2 linked regions of the Fodinicola acaciae genome follow. Each later gene encodes a partner of the first gene's protein in a complex. Links are inferred from orthologs where the notes say so. Each region holds a gene or a part of one and is shown on either strand. Other genes may lie near its edges.

Region 1 (9,037 bases):
CCAGCGTCTTCTACCCCAGCTGACGGTTACCCGCTACGGCGCGAAACCGTCGTACCCCCGTGCCAATCTGGGCCCCCACCCAAAACGGGCGGGGGGTGGGTTCGCGTGGAAACTTACGTAAGTTAGAAGTCGATCTTGGTCGTACGGAGACTGGTTGAGCGCTAAACGCGGGCATCAGGCGCCGCGACTCAGGCCTCGGTCGAGGCCGCCAACCAGGTCTTGTCCGCGGTGAGCCAACGGATCGCGCCAAACCGGGATCGGCACAGCGCGGCGGAAAGGTCGTCCACGGACAGCCGGCGTGCGGTGAAGGTCTGCGTCCAGCGGTGCTGGTCGAGACCGTAGTGGACCTTGGCACGTACGGTCTCGGCTTGACGTTCCAACACCTCGATCGAGATCGACAGCCGGTCGCGGGTCGACGTCGACGGACGGAGGTTGTCGAACCACTCCGGTGGATGCCACTGGATGACAACGGATCCGCGCCGGCCCGTGTGGCGGCGGGCGACCTCCAGCATGGCCTGCCGGGCCACGTCGTCCGGAGTGTTGACCAAGGTGCTGGCCAGCAGGACGCAGTCGAAGGTCCGTCCCAGGTCGAGCGTCAGGATGGAGTCGCGGACGGTCGGCAACCGGCCGCGTGGCTGAGCATCTCGGCGGACTCGTCGACGCCGACCACGTCGTGTCCCATCGCCGCGAGCGGACGCAGAATCCGGCCGGTGCCACAACCCAGCTCCAGTACGCTGCCGCCGGGCGGGATCGCGGCGTGCACGATCTCGGGCTCACCGGCCGGTGGCAGCTGTGCGTATAGGTCGACGGCGCAACCGTCTGGCGTGATCGGGCCTTGACCGGTGCCGACATTGGCGGCTGTCATCCCAAAACGTTGGGCCTCGAATGTCGGGACGGCCAATCGCATAACACGAAGAGCCGCGATTTCGTGGTCGTCCACAGTGCGAGTTTCTGTCCACAGATTCCAGCGCTCCAGCCGAAACCGTACGGCACACGACGGAGAATGACGTCGTGGCCACGACCGCCCGGGACCTCGCACGGTCGCTCGCGGATCTGGTCCTGCCGGTACGGTGCGCCGGCTGCGGGTTGCGCGACGTGCCGCTCTGCGACGCGTGCCGGTGGTGGCTGGAGCGGCCGGCGCGTCAGGTCGTGCCGACGCCGTGTCCGCCGGACATGCCGGTGTGCTTCGCGGTGGCGCCGTACGCGGGTCCGCCGCGGCAGACGCTGCTGGCCTACAAGGAGCGCGGCCGGCACCGGCTGGCCAAGCCGCTCGGCGGCGCGCTGACCAGGGCCGTCGGCCAGGCCGGCGGCGGCCGGCCGGTGCTGCTGGTGCCGGTGCCCTCGACCGCGGCGGCGGTCCGAGCGCGCGGTGGCGACCATCTGCGGCCGCTGGTCGAGCAGGTGCTGCGCCGCGTCGACGGCCGGCTCGCCGAGGTGCTGACGGCGCGGCCGCGTCCCGACTCGGCCGGCCTGTCGTCGGCGGCGCGCGCGGCGAACCGCGTCGGCGCGTTCGGATTCCGTACGAAGGGCAGGCGGCTTCTCAGCTCCGCGGTACGCGATGGTTACGCGGTAGTAATAGTCGACGACCTCGTCACGACCGGCGCGACTCTCGCCGAGATCAACCGCGTACTCACCGCGGAGGGCGCACCGCCGAGCCATTCCGCCGTCATCGCCGCCACCGTCAAACGCTCCGCGCATATCCGGTCACCGGGGCGATCTCGCAGGTAGAAGGAAAGTGGCCAGCTATTGAACGTCGGGGACATGTGGATGACACTCGAAACGAACAGCGGATTTACGGCTAGGGGGTGACGTAGGGCCGAATACCCGTTAGCGTCATTTGTCCGGAACTACTTCAACCGGAGGTGCCACAAACCCCAATCCCCGCTGCGTGTTCCGGGGGGAGCCGCAACGTCTTTGCCAGAGATCTGGCACTTATCAGTTGGGAGGTCACGCGTGGACATTGTTGTCAAGGGCCGTAACGTCGAGGTTCCTGACCATTACCGCCAGCACGCCAGTGACAAGCTCGAAAAAGTCGCACGATACGACCACAAACTCTTCAGGATCGATGTCGAGCTGTTCCACGAGCGCAACCGCCGCCAGTCGGCGTCCTGCCAACGAGTCGAGATAACCGTCAAGTCGCGCGGCCCGGTGGTACGCAGCGAGGCCTGCGCCGGTGACTTCTATTCAGCCCTCGACCTGGCGATCGGCAAGCTGGAGGGACGGCTGCGCCGGTCCGCCGACCGCCGCCGCGTGCACCGCGGCCGCCGCTGTCCGGTCTCGGTCGCCGAGGCGACCGCCGGCGCGCGCGAGCTGCTGCCGGTCGGCCAGCCGACGGTCGGCCCGGACGCGAGCGCGTACGCCGCGGCCGGTTTCGTACCCTCCGCCAACGGATCCGGCGGCGTCGGCGTCATCGACGTCACCGACGACGACCTGGAACAGCCGGACGGCCCCGGCCAGATCGTGCGGGAGAAGGAGCACAGCGCCGAGCCGATGACGATCGACCAGGCTCTCTTCGAGATGGAGCTGGTCGGCCACGACTTCTTTCTCTTCCACGACAAGGATTCCGGCCAGCCGAGCGTGGTCTACCGGCGGAAGGGCTACGACTACGGCGTGATCCGCCTGGTCGAGCAGGCCGCCTACGCACCCGCCGGCCGGATGTAGCCGCGCCGGACGTACGCGCAGGTCAGCGCGCATCCGACGACGCAATCGGAATCCGAATGTAACGTGACGAGGCGCCGGTCCAGCCCGGTCGGCGCCTCGTCGCGACCGGTCAGTCGCGTACGCGCGCGCTCTGGCCAACGTCCCAGCGAGGGCCGTCTGGGTTCGGCAGATAGCCGCGCAGCACGCCCTCGTAGCGGAAGCCGGCTTTCTCGATGACCCGCAGGCTGGCCGCGTTGCCGACCACCGCGCTCACCTCGACGCGGCTGACCGCCGGCAGCGACAGGGCCCAGTCGGCGGCCAGCCGCGCCGCGCGCGTGGCCAGGCCGCGGCCGCGGTAGGCCGGGTGGATCATGTAGCCGAGACCGGCGATCCCCAGCACGGCCGACTGCAACCGGACCGTACAGTCGCCGCACGGCTGCCCGGACTCGACGTCCACCACGGTGAACTGCGCCTGCCGGCCGGTCAGCAGGTCGGCCTGGGTCCGCCGGACACGGTTGCGGACGAAGTCCACCGAGCGGGTCCTCTCGTTGGTCTCCCAGCGCCGGGTTTCCTTGTCCTGGAAGCATTCCACCAGCACCTGCAGATCGTCCTCGACGGACGTCCGCAGAGCGACCACGCCGTCGGTCAGGCGGCCGCCGGGCAGGTCGGGGAAGGTACGCGGCGACGGCCCGGCCGGGTCGTCCGGCAGCCGCCGCCAGACGAACATGTCGCCGCGGCTGCCGTCGCGCCGCCGGCCGCCGGAGACCTGGGTCGCCTCGTACGTGAAGCCGGCCGCGATCGCGGTCCGCTGGCTGGCGGTGTTCAGGCAGTCGGTCAGCAGCTCGACCCGTCCCGCTCCCTGCTCGAAGGCATAGCGCGCCGCCGCCGCGGCCGCTCGGCTTGCGACCCGCTGCCGGCGGGCCCACGGTGCGACCCAGTAGCCGACCTCGGCGACGCCGTTCATCGCCTCCCAGCGCGGCAGCCCGACGTTGCCGAGCAGCCGGCCGGTCGCCGCGTCCAGCACCGACCACGTCCGGCCACCGCGCTGCCACAGCTCCGGCGCCATCCTGGTGACGAAGTCACGTGCGGCGGCCTCGTCGTAGGGCGACGGCAGTCCCGGCAGCCACAGCTGCGTCGACGGGTCGGAGCAGCCGCCGACGATGTCCGGGATGTCGGCTTCGGTCGGTGCTCGCAGGATCAGGCCGTCGGTTTCGATACGTACGTCCTCCACCTGACGCATCCTGCACCCCAACGTCGGGCTTGTCGTGCGAGTTCCCGTCCGGTCCGAGTTGGGGCCGAATTGTCAGTAGGTTGTCCATCGGCCGTAGCCACGCGCCGCCTTCGGCATACGATGGGACCCGAGCGCACCCTCTGTCGGGGGTGCTGAGTGCTGTCCACGATGTGAGAGCTGAGCAACCCGTGCCAATCCTTGAGAGAATCCTCCGCGTCGGCGAAGGCCGCATCGTCCGCCGGCTCAAAGCCCTGGCCGACACCATCAACGCCATCGAGGACGAGTTCGTCGATCTCACCGACAAGGAGTTGGCGGAGAAGACCGACGAATACCGCGAGCGGTACGCGGAGTGCGAGACCGACAAGGAACGCGAGAAGTGCCTGGACGACCTGCTGCCGGAGGCCTTCGCGACGGTACGCGAGGCGGCCAAGCGGGTGCTCGGCCAGCGGCACTATGACGTGCAGCTGATGGGTGGGGCCGCGCTGCACTACGGCAACATCGCCGAGATGCGCACCGGTGAGGGCAAGACGCTGGTCGCCACGCTGCCGGCCTATCTCAACGCTCTGTCCGGCAAGGGCGTGCACGTCGTCACGGTCAACGACTATCTGGCCGCCCGTGACGCCGAGTGGATGGGACAGGTGCACCGCTTCCTCGGCCTGTCGGTCGGCGTGATCCTGGCACAGATGACGCCGGACGAGCGCCGCGCGGCGTACAACTGCGACATCACCTACGGCACCAACAACGAGTTCGGCTTCGACTACCTACGCGACAACATGGCCTGGTCGGGCGACGAGCTGGTGCAGCGCGGCCACAACTTCTGCATCGTGGACGAGGTCGACTCGATCCTGATCGACGAGGCCCGTACGCCGCTGATCATCTCCGGCCCGGCCGAGCAGTCCGGCAAGTGGTACACCGAGTTCGCCAGGATCGTGCCCAAGCTGCAGCGCGGCGAGGCCGCCGACAACGTCAAGAAGACGGTGGAGACCGGCGACTACTCGGTGGACGAGAAGAAGCGGTCGGTCGGCATCCACGAGTCCGGCATCGCCAAGGTGGAGGACCAGCTCGGCATCGAGAACCTCTATCAGGAGGACCTGACGCCGCTGGTCGGCTATCTCAACAACGCGCTGAAGGCCAAGGAGCTCTACAAGCGCGACCGCGACTACGTGATCATCGACGGCGAGGTGCTGATCGTCGACGAACACACCGGCCGCATCCTCGCCGGCCGCCGCTACAACGAGGGCATGCACCAGGCCATCGAGGCCAAGGAAGGCGTGGCGATCAAGGACGAGAACCAGACGCTCGCCACCATCACGCTGCAGAACTACTTCCGGATGTACGCCAAGCTGTCCGGCATGACCGGCACGGCGATGACCGAGGCGGCCGAGTTCAACAAGGTCTACAAGGTCGACGTCGTACCGATCCCGACGCACAAGCCGATGCAGCGCAAGGACAACCCGGACGTCATCTACAAGACCGAGATGGCCAAGTTCAACGCGGTCGTCGAGGACATCGTCGAGCGGCACGAGCAGGGCCAGCCGATCCTGGTCGGCACGGTCAGCGTGGAGAAGTCCGAGCTGCTGTCCAAGCTGCTGCTGCGCCGCGGCGTGCCGCACGAGGTGCTGAACGCGAAAAACCACCTGCGTGAGGCGTCGATCGTCGCGCAGGCCGGCCGGCTCGGCGCGGTCACCGTGGCGACCAACATGGCCGGTCGTGGCACCGACATCCTGCTCGGCGGCAACGCCGAGGCGCTGGCCGACGCCGAGCTGCGCAACCGCGGCATCGACCGCGACTCGGACAACTACGACGAGGCGTGGGAGAAGGCGCTCCGGCGGGCCAAGAAGGAGGTCACGCTGGAGGCCGAGGAGGTGCTCGAGGCCGGCGGCCTGTACGTGTTGGGCACCGAGCGGCACGAGTCGCGGCGGATCGACAACCAGCTGCGCGGCCGGTCCGGCCGGCAGGGCGATCCCGGCGAGTCGCGGTTCTATCTGTCGCTCGGCGACGACCTGATGCAGCGCTTCAACGCCAACGCGGTCGAGGCGATCATGGAGCGGTTCAACATCCCCGAGGACGTGCCGATCGAGTCCAAGCTGGTCACCCGGCAGATCCTGTCCGCGCAGACGCAGATCGAGCAGCAGAACGCGGAAATCCGCAAGAACGTCCTGAAGTACGACGAGGTGCTCAACAAGCAGCGCAAGGTCGTCTACGCCGAGCGTAAGAAGGTGCTCGACGGCGAAGACCTGCACGAGCAGATCCGCGGCATGATCGACGACGTCATCGAGGCGTACATCGTCGGCGCCACCAGCGAGGGCTATGCCGAGGACTGGGACATGGACGCGCTGCTCACCGCGCTGAAGCAGCTCTATCCGATGTCGGTCACGCTTGAGCAGCTGGAGGAGGAGGCCGGCGGTCCGGAGGCGCTGGACGCCGAGTTCCTGACCGCGCGCATCCGCGAGGACGCGCAGGCCGCGTACGACCGGCGCGAGGCGCAGATCGGCGAGGAGCCGATGCGTGAGCTGGAGCGCCAGGTGCTGCTGTCGGTCTTCGACCGCAAGTGGCGCGAGCACCTGTACGAGATGGACTACCTGCAGGAAGGCATCGGCCTGCGGGCGTACGCGCAGCGCGACCCGCTGGTGGAATACCAGCGCGAGGCCTTCGACATGTTCGCGACCATGATGGACGGGATCAAGGAGGACGCGGTCGGCTTCCTGTTCAACGTCGAGGTCCAGGTGCAGCAGGACGAGGCGGAGGCCGAGGACCGCAGCGAGGCCGGCCGGATCGAGGCGCTGAAGAACATCGCCGCGCCGCGGACGCCGCAGCGGCTGGAATACTCCGCGCCGACGCTGGACTCCGAGGCGCCGACGCAGATCATGCCGGTCATCCAGGACGAGCCGGCGGCCGGCGCACGCCGCAGCGGGCCGCGGTCGACGGTCGCGTCCGGGGGCAAGCAGGTCGCTCCCGGCCAGAAGGTCACCGGCAAGCAGACGCCGCGCAACGCCCCCTGTCCTTGTGGCTCCGGCAAGAAATACAAGCGCTGCCACGGCGCGACCGAGGCCAGCTGACCGTACGCGACCGTTGTCCGCATGGCCACCATGCGTGCGTCCAGTGCACGCATGGTGGCCATGCGGCCATCAGCTCTCGAAGCGATAGCCGAGGCCCGGCTCGGTGACGAAATAGCGCGGATGCGTGTGGTCGGGCTCGAGTTTTCGGCGCAGCTGGGCCAGATAGACGCGCAGGTAGTTGGTCTCGGTGCCGTACTGGGGACCCCAGACCTCGCGCAGAAGCTGCCGCTGGCCGACGAGTTTTCCCCGGTGGCGCACCAAAGTCGTGAGGATGTGCCACTCGGTCGGGGTCAGCCGCACCTCGCCGGCCGCGGTCGTCACGCGTTTCGCGGCCAGATCGATGGTGAAATGCGGCGTGGTGATGACTGGGGTTTCCTCGCCGGCCGCGCCGCGGCGTAGTGCGGCTCGCATTCGCGCCAGCAGCTCGTCCATGCCGAAGGGCTTGGTGACGTAGTCGTCGGCGCCGGCGTCCAGCGCGGACACCTTCTCGGCCTGCTCGGTGCGCGCCGAGAGCACGATGATCGGCACCGTCGTCCAGCCGCGCAGGCCGCGTACGACGTCGACGCCGTCGATGTCCGGCAGGCCGAGGTCGACGATCACCAGGTCCGGCTGCCGCTTCGCGGCCAGGTCGAGCGCGGTGCGGCCGTCCTCGGCGACCTGCACCTCGTAGCCGCGGGCCTTCAGGTTGACCCGCAGCGCGCGGCGCAGCTGCACCTCGTCGTCCACGACCAGCACCGTGTCCATGCCAGCCATTGTGCGCGTCACCAGAGCAAACGGCGCCAGTGGCCATCATCACCAGGGGCCCGGCGTACGCGCGGGCGCCGGTTAGGGCAGGCTTAGTTGGTGGCTACGGGTACGGAGCGGGACAACGAGTCGCTGGTGTCGCTCCTCGGAGGTCGTACGGCGTCGATCGACGCGACACTGCCGGTCGTCGCGTTCGTCGTCGGCTGGCTCGCCGGTGGCCGCTCGGTGTGGGTCGGCGCGATCGTGGCGATCGCCGTCGGCGTCGCCGTCGCGGTCTTCCGGCTGGCTCGCGGCAAGCGCCCGCGCGCCGTGCTGATCGGCCTGCTCGGCGTCTGCGTCGCCGCGCTTATCGCGCTCTACACCGGCCGTGCGGCCGACTTTTTCCTGCTGCAGCTGGCATCCAACGCGGCGAGCGCGCTCGTCTGGATCATCAGCATCGTGCTGCGCTGGCCGCTGCTCGGCGTGATCATCGGCTTCGTCCTCGGCCAGAAGACCAGGTGGCGCAAGGACCGTGCGCTGGTGCGCGCGTACTCGCTGGCGTCGTGGATCTGGGTCCTGCAGTATGCGTTGCGCGTCGCCGTCTTCGGTGTCCTCTATTACGCGAACGCCGTTGTCGCGCTCGGTGTCGCGAGGGTGGCGATGAGCTGGCCGCTGGTGGTGCTGTGCCTGGTGGTCAGCGGCTGGGTGCTGGCCAGGTCGCTGCCGGCCGGACATCCCGGCTTTCGGCGGCCACTAGATGAGCTGTAGGTAGGTGCAGCGCCAGCGGCCGTCGTAGCCTTCCAGGCGCAGTGCGATCGCGCGACTGCGGCCGTGATGCGTCACCACGGCGCAGGCCTCGGCGACGCCGTCGGCCGGCTCGTCGACCCGTACGGTGCTGACCTGTCCTGGCACGCGACTCTGTCGTGGCTGTCCCGGCACCGGTGCGGCCGAGGTGGCCGCGAGGCGGGTCAGCAGCGCGGCGTAGACGCGCTCGGAGGTCACCGGCATCAGCTGCTGGACCGGCCGGCGGCCGGCCATCACCTCGACGATGGCCTGGGTCAGCCGCTTGGCGACCGTACGCGGACACGGCAGTTGCCGTCGCGGTGTCGGTTGCGGCGCGAAGACCGGATCCTGCTTTGGCGTGGTCCGCGGCTCGTCGGTCTCGAACGGCAGGGGATCGGCGTACGCCTCGATCGGCGGCGCCGGCCGTCCGACCAGGCGCAGGTGGCGTTCTTCGAGGTGCTCGACCGGAGAATATGGCGGCTCGGTGCACGGCGCTCTGCGCACCTCGATGCGGCGCCGGTGCCTGGCCGGACGGCAGACCTGCGGCGCGGCGACCGCGCTGCTCGTAGTCATCTGGTCCTCCCCGGCCATGCCACCCACG
Region 2 (8,545 bases), 380 kb from region 1 along the record:
ACGACGGCGAAGACCGACGAGGAAGGCCGTGCGCTGCTCAAGCGGCTCGGCTTCCCCTTCAAGGAGAACTGAGCATGGCGAAGAAGGCGCTTGTCGAGAAGGCCGCGCGCAAACCGAAGTTCAAGGTGCGCGGTTACACCCGCTGCCAGCGCTGCGGACGCTCGCGCGCGGTGTTCCGGGCCTTCGGGCTCTGCCGCATCTGCGTACGCGAGATGGCGCACCGTGGCGAGCTTCCCGGCGTGACCAAGTCCTCCTGGTGACCACCTTTACGACCTCCCTTCGCCGCAGGCCCGGTGCGGTAAGCCGCGCGCGGGTACCACGGCGAGAAAGGCACTAAGCCCATGACCATGACAGACCCCATCGCAGACATGCTGACCCGTCTGCGTAACGCGAATTCGGCTTACCACGACACCGTGGACATGCCGTTCTCGAAGCTCAAGTCGCACATCGCCGAGATCCTCCAGCAGGAGGGCTACATCTCCAGCTGGACGGTCCACGAGCCGGCTGAGGGCGAGGTCGGCAAGAAGCTGACCATCGAGCTGAAGTACGGCCCGAACCGGGAGCGCAGCATCGCCGGTGTCCGCCGGGTCTCCAAGCCGGGCCTGCGGGTCTACGCGAAGTCCACCAGCCTGCCGAAGGTGCTCGGCGGCCTTGGCGTGGCGATCATCTCCACGTCCTCCGGCCTGCTCACCGACCGGCAGTGCAACAAACGCGGAGTGGGCGGGGAAGTCCTCGCCTACGTCTGGTAGCCGGGAGGAGCGAAGATGTCACGAATTGGACGGCTGCCCATCCCGGTGCCAACCGGGGTGGACGTCACCATCGACGGCCAGACCGTGAAGGTCAAGGGCCCCAAGGGCGAGCTCAGCCACACGGTGGTCGCGCCGCTGACGGTCGAGCGCGCCGAAGACGGCGCGGTGCAGATCGGCCGGCCCGACGACGAGCCGCGCAACCGCGCGCTGCACGGCCTCTCGCGCACGCTGGTCGCCAACCTGATCACCGGTGTCACGCAGGGATACGCGAAGACGCTGGAGATCGTCGGTACGGGTTACCGCGTCACCGCCAAGGGCCAGGACCTGGAGTTCGCGCTCGGGTTCAGCCACCCGGTGCTGGTGAAGGCGCCGGCCGGGATCACCTTCAAGGTCGAGCGTCCGACGATCTTCTCGGTCGAGGGCATCGACAAGCAGCTGGTCGGCGAGACCGCGGCGAAGATCCGCAAGATCCGTCCGCCAGAGCCGTACAAGGGCAAGGGCGTGCGCTACCAGGGTGAAGCCGTACGCCGCAAGGCTGGAAAGGCTGGTAAGTAATGGGTGCCACTCTGCTGCGCCGCTCGGCTTCGGCCAACGCGTCGCAGGCGCGCCGGATCGGCAAGGCCCGCCGGCATTTCCGGATCCGCAAGAAGGTCGTCGGCACCGAGGCGCGGCCGCGCCTGGTGGTCAACCGGTCGACCCGGCACATCCACGTGCAGCTGATTGACGACCGGGCCGGTCGTACGCTCGCCGCCGCGTCGACGCTGGACGCGTCGATCCGTGGCGCCGACGGCGACAAGAAGTCGCTGGCCAGCAAGGTCGGCGCGTTGCTGGCCGAGCGGGCCAAGGCGCTGGGGATCGAGGCGGTGGTCTTCGACCGCGCCGGCCAGACCTACCAGGGCCGGATCGCCGCGCTGGCCGAAGCGGCCAGGGAAGGCGGCCTGAAGTTCTGATGATTGGCATGACGAGCAGGAACACTGGAGGGAACGCCTGATGCCTGGTCAGCAGCGCCGAGGCGGAGGAGGCGGCGAGCGCCGCGACCGCCGGGACGGCGGCCGGGGCGGGTCCGCTCCGGAGAAGTCGCCGCACATCGAACGGTTGATCACCGTCAACCGGGTCGCCAAGGTCGTCCAGGGCGGCCGCCGGTTCAGCTTCACCGCGCTCATGGTGGTCGGTGACGGCGACGGCAACGTCGGGGTCGGCTACGGCAAGGCCAAGGAGGTGCCCTCGGCGATCGCCAAGGGTGTCGAGGAGGCCAAGAAGAACTTCTTCAAGGTGCCGCGGATCGGCGCCACCATCCCGCACCCGGTGCAGGGTGAGGCGGCGGCCGGTGTCGTACTCCTCAAGCCGGCCAGCCCGGGAACCGGTGTGATCGCCGGCGGTCCGGTGCGTGCCGTGCTGGAGTGCGCCGGCATCCACGACGTGCTGAGCAAGAGCCTCGGCTCGTCGAATCCGATCAACATCGTGCACGCGACCGTACAGGCGCTGCGTGAGCTGAAGCGTCCCGAGGAGATCGCGGCCCGCCGCGGCCTGCCGCTGGAGGACGTGGCTCCGGCCGCCATGCTGCGGGCTCGTGCCGGTTCGGGGGCATGAGATGGCACGCCTGAAGGTCACCCAGATCCGGTCCGGGATCGGCAACAAGCAGAACCAGCGGGACACCCTGCGCTCGCTGGGTCTCAAGCGGATCCACGACGTGGTCGTCAAAGAGGATCGGCCTGAGATCAGGGGCATGGTCAAGACCGTGACCCACCTGGTCCGGGTCGAGGAGGTCGAATAGCCATGGCACTGAAGGTCCACCACCTTCGCCCGGCCCCCGGTTCGCACACCGCGAAGACCCGGGTCGGCCGCGGTGAGGGCTCCAAGGGCAAGACGGCCGGCCGCGGTACGAAGGGCACCAAGGCTCGCTACCAGGTGCGGGCCGGCTTCGAAGGCGGCCAGATGCCGCTGTACATGCGGCTGCCGAAGCTGAAGGGCTTCAAGAACCGGTTCAAGGTCGAATACCAGGTGGTCAACCTGGACCGGCTGGCCGAGCTGTTCCCGCAGGGCGGCGAGGTCGGCGTCGACGAGCTGGTCGCAGCCGGCGCCGTACGCAAGAACAAGCTGGTCAAGGTGCTCGGCACCGGCGACCTCGGCGGCGTGAAGCTGACCGTGAAGGCGCACGCCTTCTCCGCTTCGGCAAAAGAGAAGATCGCCGCCGCCGGCGGCAAGGCCGAAGAGCTCTAGAGTTGTCGAGCGGAGTCACTTTCCCCCGAATCGGTTCCGATTCCGGTGGGATCGTGCCTCCGCTCACAACTGCCTGTTAGGGTCTGCATTCGACGCCTCTGGCCGATGGCCGGAGGCGCCTGACATACCATCAATCGGTTGGCCGGGGCCCGACCCCGGACTTGGAAACCTATATGCGGATCGCCGGCCGGTCCGCGCGCAGGAGGACATGTGCTCGCCGCTTTCGGGAGGGCTTTCCGTACGCCCGACCTGCGCAAGAAGATCCTCTTCACGCTGCTGATCCTGGCAATCTACCGGCTCGGCGCGACGCTGCCGTCTCCCGGCATTTCGTACGCGAACGTGACGAAGTGTATCGACACCGCCTCCGCCAACGGCAAGACCGAAGACGTCTTCACCCTGCTCAACCTGTTCTCCGGCGGAGCGCTGCTGCACCTGACGGTGTTCGCGCTCGGCATCATGCCCTACATCACCGCCAGCATCATCCTGCAGCTGCTCGTCGTGGTCATCCCGCGGCTTGAGCAGCTGAAGAAGGAAGGCCAGGCCGGCCAGGCCAAGATCACCCAGTACACCCGCTATCTGACCATCGGCCTGGCGATCCTGCAGACCACCGGCTACATCGCGCTGGCGCGGTCGGGCCAGCTGTTCGGCGGCGCGCAGAACTGCGACCCCAACACCAACCCGATCATCCCGGTTAGCACCCACATGCCGTACTGGCTGACGCTGACCACCCTGGTCATCACGATGACCGCCGGCACCGCCGTCATCATGTGGCTGGGCGAGCTGATCACCGACAAGGGTGTCGGCAACGGCATGTCGGTGCTGATCTTCACCAACATCGCGGCCCGCATCCCGGCCGAGGGTGGCTCGATCTACCAGAAGGGCATCGTCCCCTTCATCATCGTCTGCATCATCGGCGTCGTGGTCATCACCGCGGTGGTGTTCATCGAGCAGGCGCAACGGCGGGTGCCGGTGCAGTACGCGAAGCGGATGATCGGCCGGCGGATGTACGGCGGCACCTCGACCTACATCCCGCTGAAGGTCAACCAGGCCGGTGTCATCCCGGTGATCTTCGCGTCCTCGCTGCTCTACCTGCCGCAGCTGATCACCCAGCTGGTCGACCCGCAGAACAGCAGCGCGGTCGGCACGTTCATCCAGCGGTGGATCGTGGACCCGAGCAAGTGGTCCTACATCCTGATCTACTTCGCGCTGATCATCTTCTTCACCTACTTCTACGTGGCGATCACCTTCAACCCGACCGACGTCGCCGACAACATGCGCAAGTACGGCGGGTTCGTACCAGGCATCCGGCCCGGCCGGCCGACGGCGGAATACCTGGACTTCATCCTGTCCCGGATCACCCTGCCCGGCTCGCTGTATCTCGGTGTCATCGCGATCCTGCCCAACCTGTTCATCAACCTGGCCGGCGGCGCGCAGAACACCCAGAACTTCCCGTTCGGTGGCACCGCGGTGCTCATCATGGTCGGTGTCGGCCTGGAGACGGTGAAACAGATCGACAGCCAGCTGATGCAGCGGAACTACGAAGGATTCCTCCGGTAGTGCGGCTGGTACTGGTCGGTCCCCCCGGCGCGGGCAAGGGGACACAAGCCGAATTCATCGCCGCTCATCTCTCGGTGCCGAAAATCAGCACCGGGGACATCTTCCGCGCCAACGTGGGCCAGAAGACGCCGCTCGGCGTCGAGGCGAAGAAATACATGGACGCCGGGCTGCTGGTGCCGGACGAGGTGACCATCAAGATGGTCCGCGACCGGCTGGACGAGCCGGACGCCGCCGACGGGTTCCTGCTCGACGGCTTCCCGCGGACGATCCCGCAGGCGGAAAACCTGGACGAGCTGCTGGACAAGGCCGCCACCCCGCTGGACGTCGTGCTGGAGCTGGTCGTCGACGACGACGAGGTCATCCGCCGGCTGAGCGGTCGCCGGCAGTGCCGCGGCTGCGGCCGGATCTGGCACGTCGAGTTCGACCCCACCAAGGTCGAGGGTGTCTGCGACCGGTGCGGCGGCGAGCTCTACCAGCGTGACGACGACAAGCCGGAGACGGTCGCCGAGCGGTTGCGCGTGTATGCCGAGTCGACCGCGCCGCTGGTCGACTACTACGGCGCTCAGGGCAAGCTCGTCGGCATCGACGCGACCGGCCCGGTCGAGGACATCACGCAGCGCGCGATCGACGCGCTCGAGCCGTTCAACAAATGAGGCCGTTCCGCCGGTCCACGATCCAGCTCAAGACGCCCGGTGAGCTCGACGCCATGCGCGCCGCCGGCCTGGTCGTACAACGCGCCCTGGCGGCCGCGACGGCGGCCGTACGCGCCGGTGTGAGCACGGCCGAGCTGGACGCGATCGCGGAGGAGTCCATCAGGTCCGAAGGGGCCGTACCGTCGTTCAAGGGCTATCACGGCTTTCCGGCGTCGATCTGCGCGTCGGTGAACCAACAGGTCGTGCACGGCATCCCGAGGTCGACACAGGTCCTGGCCGACGGCGACCTGATCTCGATCGACTGCGGCGCGATCCTGGACGGCTGGCACGGCGACTCCGCGGTGACCCTGCCGGTCGGCGCGGTCAAGCAGGACTACCTGCGGATGTCGTCGGTGTGCGAGAAGTCGATGTGGGCGGGGATCGCCGCCGCGGTGGTCGGCGGCCGGCTGACCGACATCAGCCACGCCGTGGAGACCGCCGTCGGTGAGTCGTACGGGATCGTGGCCGGCTACGGCGGCCACGGCATCGGCACCGAGATGCACATGGAGCCACACATCCTCAACTTCGGCAAACCAGGCAAGGGGCCGCGGTTGGTGGCCGGCATGGCGCTGGCGATCGAGCCGATGATCACCTACGGGGATCCCGAGGTCAGTGAGCTCTCCGACGGCTGGACCGTGGAGACCGACGACGGGTCCGTGTCGGCGCACTGGGAACACACGATCGCGCTCACCGACTCCGGTCCATGGGTCCTGACCGCCGCCGACGGTGGAGCGTCGGCGCTAGGTGCCGCGGTGAGCGAGAAGGCCCGCTGAGACCTACGCACTCGCTTGATGCGTACTGCGGTCGGGTGTGTGGGTTTCGGGTGTTGGGTCTTCTGGTTGTTGCGTTTGGGGTGGTTGCGCCTGTGCGGCGGGCGACCTCAAGGGGAGGGCGCGGGTTTGTTCGTGGTGGGGTGGGTGCCGCGGTGCGGTTGGGTTTGTGGGGTGGACAGCCGCGTGCTGGGAGCCCGTCATGTCGGCCGATTTCGACTGCCGGGCGCGGCTTGCGGTGGTCGTTTGTCCTAGTTTGATGCCCTGTTAAGCAAGTATTACCTCGGTGGGGCGCCTCAACTGAGTCGCCAGCCACAGGAGTCACATCCGTAACAGCCTCGATGCAAGTAAGGCCTCCTCGCGTGCGCTGGATGCACGTAAGGGGGCCTTGCCACCCTCGCCCAAACCGGCAAGACGGGCATTTAGCGTTACATCAACGTGTTTGGTCACGGCGAGGTGTGCTCTGACCTGACCCAGGTGCGCGCCGGCCGGAGGGCATCGATGCCTAGTTTTTCGGACAGTAGCTGAGGGCTCAACGCACGCATGGTGGCCATGCGAACATGAGGCCATGCCCACGTACGCGTACCGGTGTCGGGAGTGCGACACCCAGTTCGAGCAACAGCGGCCGATGAGCGAGTCGTCGGCGCCGGCCACATGCCCCACCGGTCACGACGACACGGTGAAACTGCTCACGACGGTCGCGCTCACCGGGCGGGCCGGCGGGGGTGCGCCGGCCGGTGGCGGTTGTTGTGGTGGCGCCTGCGGTTGCGGCGGATGAGCGAGGCGATCGACTCGCTGGCCTGGATCCACGTACGCGACCGGCGGCTGCTGTCGGTGCGTACGCGCGGCAAGGACAAGTTCTATCCGCCCGGCGGCAAGCGCGAGCCCGGTGAGAGCGATGTCGCGCCGCGGCCGGGACGTGAGAGCCTGTCGGTAATCGGCGGCACGCGATAGCCGAGCCCAAACACCGCCTGCCGGCACCGGACGAAACCCCACCATAGCGCTGCTATTTGGGGCTCCGTCCGGCACCGGCAGAGCGACGTTTGGATCTCGACTCTCGCGCACCACCGTTTACCAACAGGCTCTGAGATCGCCGAGCTGGACTGGCTGGCGGCCGGCGACGCGGACCGGTGTCCACCAGCCGGGCGGCGTACACTTGACGTGTCGCATTCGGCCGGCAGCGTCGACTGACCGGCGTGCGCCGGGGGCGATTGGAAGACATCGCGCCGTGCGGCGTACACTTCTTGGTTGGCGCTCGACGTCCGCTTACGTGGCCTGTGGCGCTCCAGCGAGACCCAGCCTAACGGCATGTCTCGAACAGGTTCTGGTACGACACGATTGCGGAGGACATGCCGAAGAAGGACGGCGCCATCGAGATCGAGGGTCGGGTGGTCGAGCCGCTGCCGAACGCGATGTTTCGCGTCGAGCTGCAGAACGGTCACAAGGTCCTCGCCCACATCAGCGGCAAGATGCGGCAGAACTACATCCGTATCCTGCCCGAGGACCGGGTTGTCGTGGAGCTCTCTCCGTACGACCTGACGCGTGGCCGCATCGTCTACCGCTACAAGTAGTTCCCTTTCCACTTCAGGTTCCCGCTGGTCACACGGCTGGTGCGGACGTACGAGGAGAAGCGCAGCCGTGAAGGTTCAGCCGAGCGTGAAGAAGATCTGCGACAAGTGCAAGGTGATCCGCCGGCACGGTCGCGTGATGGTGATCTGCAGCAACCTGCGCCACAAGCAGCGCCAGGGCTGATCCGCCACACAACCACACAACGCGTCGCACCTGGCAGCGTCAGGACACCTTCGGTCGGAGGCCGGAGCCCCGCGGACATCCCCGGGGAGCGCGACGTGCCACACCTCCGCGCACTGAAGGAGTACGTCCAGACATGGCACGTATCGTCGGCGTCGACCTCCCCCGCGAGAAGCGGGTCGAGATCGCACTGACCTACATCTACGGCGTGGGTCGCACCCGCTCGCTGGAGACCATCAAGGCCACCGGCATCAACGCGGACACGCGCGTACGTGACCTCTCCGACGAGGAGCTGGTCCGGCTGCGCGATCACATCGAGGCCAACTACAAGGTCGAGGGTGACCTCAAGCGCGAGGTCAACGCCGACATCCGGCGCAAGATCGAGATCGGTTGCTACCAGGGCATCCGGCACCGCCGCGGGCTGCCGGTCCGGGGTCAGCGCACGCACACCAACGCGCGCACCCGCAAGGGACCGAAGAAGACCGTGGCCGGCAAGAAGAAGGCCGGCAAGAAGTAAGTCCCCGCAGACCGATCTGACCTTGGAGTTCTAGACAGATGCCCCCGAAGTCCCGCACCGGCGCCAAGAAGGTCCGGCGTAAGGAAAAGAAGAACGTCGCGCACGGCCACGCGCACATCCGCAGCACGTTCAACAACACGATCGTCTCCATCACCGACCCGACCGGCGCGGTCATCAGCTGGGCCTCGGCCGGCCACGTCGGTTTCAAGGGCTCGCGCAAGTCGACGCCGTTCGCCGCGCAGCTGGCCGCCGAGTCGGCCGCCCGCAAGGCGCAGGAGCACGGCATGCGCA

What was found.
Region 2: the proteins of secA (region 1) and secY are in contact, whole or in part, in a crystal structure (PDB 3DIN), measured with the Thermotoga maritima proteins. The link is inferred for Fodinicola acaciae from one-to-one orthologs. Residues at the interface, in WP_004082002.1 of Thermotoga maritima: Glu261, Ala262, Arg263, Lys300, Ala301, Arg302, Thr303, Ile304, Ile305, Leu323, Tyr324, Asp325, Pro326, Val329, Ser330, Tyr333, Ile336, Lys340, Phe345, Val349, Glu363, Phe364, Tyr374, Ser375, Gly376, Gly377, Glu393, Ile395, Thr482, Ser483; in WP_004081795.1 of Thermotoga maritima: Glu108, Gly109, Glu110, Glu111, Ala236, Glu237, Arg238, Arg239, Ile240, Thr241, Ile242, Gln243, Tyr244, Ala245, Arg246, Arg247, Val248, Thr249, Gly250, Arg251, Arg252, Val253, Tyr254, Gly256, Ala257, Ser258, Thr259, Tyr260, Leu261, Pro262.

The regions. Positions count from the first base shown.
Region 1 is NZ_WOTN01000002.1:917,626-926,662, forward strand. The notes cover bases 3,747-7,130. They hold secA (preprotein translocase subunit SecA), read left to right. Parts: upstream 3,747-4,065; coding sequence 4,066-6,930; downstream 6,931-7,130. Other genes in these bases: GNX95_RS19690 (GNAT family N-acetyltransferase), read right to left, coding at 3,747-3,871; GNX95_RS19700 (response regulator), read right to left, coding at 7,000-7,130. Also shown: GNX95_RS19665 (LpqB family beta-propeller domain-containing protein), read left to right, coding at 1-23; GNX95_RS19670 (hypothetical protein), read right to left, coding at 189-623; GNX95_RS19675 (class I SAM-dependent methyltransferase), read right to left, coding at 596-865; GNX95_RS19680 (ComF family protein), read left to right, coding at 1,012-1,728; hpf (ribosome hibernation-promoting factor, HPF/YfiA family), read left to right, coding at 1,915-2,661; more of GNX95_RS19690, read right to left, coding at 2,771-3,746; more of GNX95_RS19700, read right to left, coding at 7,131-7,674; GNX95_RS19705 (DUF3159 domain-containing protein), read left to right, coding at 7,774-8,421; GNX95_RS19710 (Rv3235 family protein), read right to left, coding at 8,407-9,009. UniProt on the Escherichia coli protein: Required for protein export, interacts with the SecYEG preprotein conducting channel.
Region 2 is NZ_WOTN01000002.1:538,245-546,789, forward strand. The notes cover bases 2,461-5,352. They hold secY (preprotein translocase subunit SecY), read left to right. Parts: upstream 2,461-3,179; coding sequence 3,180-4,526; downstream 4,527-5,352. Other genes in these bases: rpmD (50S ribosomal protein L30), read left to right, coding at 2,461-2,523; rplO (50S ribosomal protein L15), read left to right, coding at 2,526-2,969; GNX95_RS17900 (adenylate kinase), read left to right, coding at 4,526-5,179; map (type I methionyl aminopeptidase), read left to right, coding at 5,176-5,352. In the rest of the region: rplE (50S ribosomal protein L5), read left to right, coding at 1-72; GNX95_RS17860 (type Z 30S ribosomal protein S14), read left to right, coding at 75-260; rpsH (30S ribosomal protein S8), read left to right, coding at 342-749; rplF (50S ribosomal protein L6), read left to right, coding at 765-1,304; rplR (50S ribosomal protein L18), read left to right, coding at 1,304-1,699; rpsE (30S ribosomal protein S5), read left to right, coding at 1,740-2,339; more of rpmD, read left to right, coding at 2,341-2,460; more of map, read left to right, coding at 5,353-5,991; GNX95_RS17910 (FmdB family zinc ribbon protein), read left to right, coding at 6,557-6,766; GNX95_RS42550 (NUDIX hydrolase), read left to right, coding at 6,763-6,942; infA (translation initiation factor IF-1), read left to right, coding at 7,338-7,559; rpmJ (50S ribosomal protein L36), read left to right, coding at 7,627-7,740; rpsM (30S ribosomal protein S13), read left to right, coding at 7,874-8,254; rpsK (30S ribosomal protein S11), read left to right, coding at 8,293-8,545. UniProt on the Escherichia coli protein: The central subunit of the protein translocation channel SecYEG. Consists of two halves formed by TMs 1-5 and 6-10.